One region of the Gilliamella sp. Fer4-1 genome, then DNA from elsewhere that is predicted to be linked to it. Evidence: riboswitches for the same ligand, from Rfam matches in the RefSeq annotation. Region 1 holds a riboswitch; the other holds the start of a gene.

The links. A riboswitch is a leader RNA that binds a small molecule or an ion and turns the genes downstream of it on or off. The one in region 1 is predicted to bind preQ1.
Region 2: linked by a shared signal. The riboswitch ahead of queF (preQ(1) synthase) and the one ahead of queD (6-carboxytetrahydropterin synthase QueD) in region 1 are both predicted to bind preQ1.

Annotation. Positions count from the first base shown of each region.
Region 1 is NZ_LZGZ01000056.1:2,003-5,207, reverse strand. Features, by position in the region: gene argS (arginine--tRNA ligase) at 1-386, opposite strand, end outside; gene A9G30_RS01890 (7-carboxy-7-deazaguanine synthase QueE) at 888-1,502, opposite strand; gene queD (6-carboxytetrahydropterin synthase QueD) at 1,499-1,927, opposite strand; PreQ1 riboswitch class I at 1,931-1,976, opposite strand; gene clpB (ATP-dependent chaperone ClpB) at 2,249-3,205, shown strand, end outside.
Region 2 is NZ_LZGZ01000116.1:2,598-5,802, forward strand. Features, by position in the region: gene coaA (type I pantothenate kinase) at 1-427, shown strand, start outside; gene A9G30_RS04235 (DUF1090 domain-containing protein) at 452-889, shown strand; PreQ1 riboswitch class I at 1,434-1,478, shown strand; gene queF (preQ(1) synthase) at 1,481-1,954, shown strand; gene queC (7-cyano-7-deazaguanine synthase QueC) at 1,983-2,639, shown strand; gene A9G30_RS04255 (7-cyano-7-deazaguanine/7-aminomethyl-7-deazaguanine transporter) at 2,710-3,205, shown strand, end outside.

The DNA of each region.
Region 1 (3,205 bases):
ATCTCTTTTGCCACATTAGGCGCAGAATAATCAACCACAATGGTTTGAGATTTTGCAGGTAAAGTAATGTTAAGTTTATCACTGCTTAAAGCAATTTCATTTTGCTCAGCAATCCAACTATTTTTTAAAAAGATATTGATAAACCCAGGACCTGCAATCTCAACTTTTTCAGCAATATCATCAACATCAAGATGTTGTAAAACTGTCTGAGCAAGTTCCCGAGGTGGCATGCCTAGCTTTTTGGCAATTGACATAACGCCATTAGCTTGATAATCGCCAAATTGCACTTTAGTTGATTGCTTAATTAGCGCATCGCAGTTCTTATCTGCACCCGCCATAATCATTGCTTGCGAAACACGTTGTGTTAATAATTGTTGAATATTCACACTAAACCTAACTAATTATAATAAAATGACCAATATAATACCGACAAAGTCGATAATTGTCACTGATTGCATAAGTGGCTCGATGGTTTTTGCTTAAAGAAAAAGTGAAAAATTTAAGTAAAATCGATATTCTACTTTATGATTTATTATAAATAACCCTATTTGATTATTTGTCAGTATATTTAGGGCTGCAAAAAACATCAATAAAATCAATGGCTTTTCTGAATGATTTTTAAACAAAAAAATAAACTTATTTTGTGGATTATGTGTTTGGAGAACATTTGTGATTATCAATACCCCTTTTTACTAGCAAAGCTTAAAGAATCGACATAAAGCCACTTCATATCAACAAAAACCACTAAAAAATGGAGCAAAATGAAGTTATTTTATTAATTTAAGCAAATAGTGACTTATCTAATTAACTTTCATTATCTTTTTATTTAAAATTTTCTATTCAATCTCATTCTCCAATATTTAACGAGTTAGATTAAAAAATAGACACTATTCAATATCTGCAAGTTTATGACTTTGTATATTCAATAACCATTTATTATCTAATCGATTTTCGTTAATTTTTCCCAGTAGTTTTATGGTATCAAATATATTGAATGCACCATCTTTTTCACAAGGTGAAAGATAATAGCGTTTTGCCTGTATCTGAGTTTCGATATATTGGCAAAAAGCAATAAAATCACGGTGGTTTTCGGTAACAATTCGCACTTCATTGGCTGTTGGTTGGACTATTTTTTGATAGTGCGACTGGTAGCAAAATTTCGGGCTGAGGGCAATATAATCAATAAGCGCATCGACTTTGCCAAGACCGTTACTTTCAATGGCAATAAAATAACCAGCATTTTTTAATGACAAAAGTAGCTGTGGTAACGCTTTAACCCTAGTGGGTTCACCCCCTGTAATAATAATGTTTTTACTTTTGTATTCGCTTACTTTTGCTATTAATGCCTCTAAGGTAAATCGAGTAAATTGGCGAAAGTTAGTATCACACCAAGCACAATTTAAATTACAGCCTGCAAAGCGGATAAAAATAGCAGGCATTCCCGTATTATAACCTTCGCCTTGTAAAGATTCGAAGATTTCAACTATGCGAAATTCGATCATTTTGGGCTCCGATAATATTCACAATATGAAGTTGGTGTTTCCCATAATTTGATCATCGAAACAGGCAAATATTTAGATAAGCAATCAAAAATAAATTTACTCATCCCTTCTGCAGTTGTTCGGCACGGTAAGGCAAAGACTTTGCGATCCATTTCTTGCAATAATGTAGCAATACGGCACTCATTTCTATTATTTTGATTATAAAGGTAAGCGTGATCAAAAGGATCGACAATATACTTTTTAGCAATCATTTTTAGATCGGCATAATCCATTACCATATCTTGACTTGAACCACTATCGATAAGATCACCGCTAATTTCGACTAATAAGCGGTAAGTATGACCATGCAGGTTATGACACTTTTTATTGTGTCCATCTAGCATATGACAAGCATCAAATTGAAACTCTTTGGCTATTTTGAACATGTTGTATTCCTAGTTTTTTTACGTGGGATGGGTTACGAACCACGGTTAGCACGCCTAACAAAATAAAGGTGTTAATATAATGGATAAAAGTTGATTTGTCATCTTTCAACACTGGTTGAACGTGTATTTATGTATTGCAAACAACTTTATTTTGATGCTAATTAAGTTTTTTAAATACTCGCTAATTTACTGTACAAATTTTATAAAAAATATTTTAAATTTGCTCTTGAAATTTAGGTTGCAACACTCATTTAGATATCATGCAAATGGGTTGAATGTATACACGTTTAACTCAAATCTATTGCTCAGGAGATAAATACGATGAGGTTAGATAAATTAACAAACAAGTTTCAACAAGCTTTAGCTGATGCGCAGTCAATGGCATTAGGTAAAGACAATCAATATATAGAGCCTGTGCATGTTCTATCAGCCATGTTTAATCAAGAAGGCAGCAGTGTAGCGCCATTGTTAGCTTCAGCGGGTGCAAATGTAGCTATTTTACAACAAGAATTAACTCAGGCGATTGATCGATTACCGCAAGTTCAGGGTGTGGGTGGGGAGGTTATTCCATCACAAGAGTTTGTCCGTACACTTAATTTGTGCGATAAATTATCGCAAAAAAATGGTGACAGTTATATATCATCAGAGCTCTTTATCTTAGCTGCTTTAGAAGATAAAGGTAGCCTAAGTGATATTCTTAAAAAATCAGGTGTCAATAAAGACAAGTTTAGCCAAGCCGTCAATCAAGTAAGAGGTAGTGATAACGTGAATGATCCTAATGCAGAAGATCAACGAGGTGCGTTGAAAAAATATACCATTGATTTAACGCAACGGGCAGAACAAGGCAAACTTGATCCTGTTATTGGGCGTGATGAAGAAATTCGTCGAACTATTCAGGTATTACAGCGTCGTACTAAAAATAATCCCGTATTAATTGGTGAGCCAGGTGTAGGTAAAACCGCTATTGTTGAAGGATTAGCACAACGTATCGTTAACCGTGAAGTACCTGAAGGATTGCGTAATAAACGCGTTTTATCATTAGATATGGGTGCCTTGATTGCAGGTGCAAAATATCGTGGCGAATTTGAAGAACGCTTAAAGGCTGTACTTAAAGATTTAGCGAAAGAAGAAGGCCGTATTATATTATTTATTGACGAAATCCATACCATGGTTGGAGCAGGGAAAAGCGATGGTGCAATGGATGCTGGTAATATGTTAAAACCAGCACTGGCTCGAGGGGAATTACATTGCGTTGGTGCAACAACGTTAGACGAATAT
Region 2 (3,205 bases), on a different contig from region 1:
TTCTCATTTAGTTTATGATATTGTTCAAAATGAACAAATTATTCTCGATAGCCCTGATATTTTAATTCTTGAGGGATTAAATGTGTTACAAGGCGCTGTAAATTATGCACAAGCCAATAATCGTGTTTTTGTTTCTGATTATGTTGATTTCTCAATTTATGTTGATGCCGATGTTTCGTTGCTACACAATTGGTATGTCAATCGTTTTTTAAAATTTAGAGCAGGAGCATTTAGCGATCCCAATTCTTATTTTAATCATTACTCAAAATTGCCAGAGCAAGAAGCGCTTAACATCGCAAACCGTCTTTGGCATGAAATTAATGAATTGAATTTAATAGAAAACATCCTACCAACAAGGGAAAGAGCCAGCCTTATCCTAACTAAAGGCAAAGATCATAAAGTTGATTGTATTCAATTAAGAAAATAATTTAAAAAGGGGAAGAAGATCGATATGAAATTAACAATAAGATCAATTTGTAAGTTAATTTTTTTAGTATTAACAGCTATCGCTTTTATACCTAATATTTATGCAGCAAATCATGACGAATATCAAGGTGTAACTTGTTTTAGCAAAAAACACATTATGGAAAAACAAATTGATAAGGCAAAAAAGGCGGGTAACTTGCACCAAGCTCAAGGGCTTGAAAAAGCATTACATGATATCAATACATATTGTAATGATGATGATTTAAAAGCTAAATACACCGAAAAAGTAATTGAAAAGACTAAAAAAGTTGCCGAAAAAGAGCAAGCTTTAGCTAAAGCGCAAGCAAAAAGAGACTCCCAAAAAATAGCTAAACAAAAGCTAAAATTAAGTGAAGCTCAAAAAGAGTTGAGAGAAGCTAAAACTAAATTAGCTGAATTTTATAAAGAAATTCAAGTTAAATAAGGATGTGAATTCAAGCATAATTAACACCTTATTTACTGTCACTGATTTAGCGTTGAATATGTTCAATATATTTACATATATGAAAATAGAATATAAAATATTCAGCATTTTCAATACAATGGATAAGGTTATTTTAATGGCTAGCTTTTGGAAGAAAACATTCGGCGGTTTATCGGCAAGGTATTTAATACGACAATATTTATTTAGTTTTATAATTACTCTTCCTCCTTTATGTACCCTGATCTTCAAATTTAAAATGCCTGAAAGCATATATACAGTGATAGCTCTTTTAATATTATGGGGTTTATATCCATATTCTCGATTTGTTTATGAAAATGTTATTAGTTATATCGTTGGTGATAATACTTTCATTGTAAGTACAGAAACATGGCTCGTTACTAAATTCTTTACAATGGTAATATGCTTTGCTTTTAGTTGGGTGCTTGCTCCATGTGGTTATTATATTTATATTTTCAATCATCTAAGTTAGGATAAAGCGCTTATAACTAGACTTTTTTATTTAAAAAGAGTATGGTGTGCGCTTTGTTACGTGGTTCGTGAACCTCCCACGCTAAAAAACTAAGGAAAATTATGAATAAAGTTACACTACTTGGCGATCAATCTGTTCGCTATCCTACAACCTATTGTCCTGAAATACTCGAAACGTTCGATAATAAACACCCAACTAACGATTATTTTGTTAAGTTTAATTGCCCAGAATTTACTAGTCTTTGTCCTATCACTGGGCAACCTGATTTTGCGACGATTTATATTTCATACGTACCTAATATTAAAATGGTTGAAAGTAAGTCACTCAAGCTATATCTATTTAGCTTTCGTAATCATGGTGATTACCACGAAGATTGCATCAATATTATTATGAAAGATCTTATTAAACTAATGGATCCTAAATATATTGAAGTCTGGGGAAAATTTACCCCTCGCGGTGGAATCTCTATCGATCCTTATGCAAATTATGGTAAAGCCGGCACTAATTGGGAACAAATAGCGATGAGCCGTTTGGCTAATCACGATCTTTATCCTGAAAAAGTCGATAATCGCTAATTCAATTTACCCTAACAGGAAACTCTCAATGCAAACTCGTAAAGCACTAGTGATATTTTCTGGTGGGCAGGATTCTACTACCTGTTTACTGCAAGCCATTACTGATTATGGTCGTGAAAACGTCGAAACCATCAGCTTTCAATATGGTCAACGTCATGCTATTGAGCTTGAAAAAGCCAAGTGGATTGCTGAAGATCTTGGCGTTAAGCAAACAGTAGTGGATACCTCGGTGATTAAACAGACGACCAATAATGCTTTGATTGATGATTCACAAAAAATCACCGCAGCCAAAGAAGGCGATTACCCTAATACTTTTGTGGATGGACGTAATATGCTGTTTTTGCTTTTAGCTGGTTGTCATGCCAAGCAACACGGTATTAGTGACATTATTATTGGCGTTTGTGAAACCGATTTTAGTGGCTACCCTGATTGTCGTGATATTTTTATTAAATCAATGAATGTATCGATGAATCTTGCTATGGATTATAATTTCAATCTTATCACCCCTTTGATGTATTTGACTAAAGCTCAAACATGGGAAATGGCTGATAAACTGGGTTATTTGGGTTATGTCCGTGACCATACTCATACTTGTTATTACGGAATTGATGGTGGATGCGGCAAATGCCCGAGCTGTATTCTTCGAGATAAAGGATTAACAGAATACCTTAATCATTCAAATTAATTGAAACACTGGGTTCACTTACCCCATTAAAAAGGACAAATTTATGCACCTGAACGCTAATTCAGAACATATAAACCAATTTACTCACGCACAGCAAATCAAGGCTCTAAGCTGGCTTTCGTTTTTTCATATTTTGGTTATCGCTTCCAGCAATTATTTAGTACAAATTCCATTTGATATTTTTGGTTTTCAAACCACTTGGGGGGCGTTTACTTTTCCATTTATCTTTCTTACCACTGATTTAACTATTCGGGTATTTGGAGCGAGTTTAGCTAGGAAGATAATTTTTGTGGTGATGCTCCCCGCATTGCTATTTTCATATGTGATTTCCGTACTATTTTTTGAAACACATTGGGTTGGTTTATCGGCATTGACGGAATTTAATAGTTTTGTTTTTCGAATTGCATTAGCTAGTTTTGCCGCTTATTTAGTTGGACAATTGATGGATATTACTGTCTTTAACTATTTAAGAAAAAATAAATCGTGGTGGGTTGCACCAACAGCATCGGCTATCTTTGGGAATGGTATTGATACTATTGTCTTTTTTGCTATTGCCTTTTATCAAA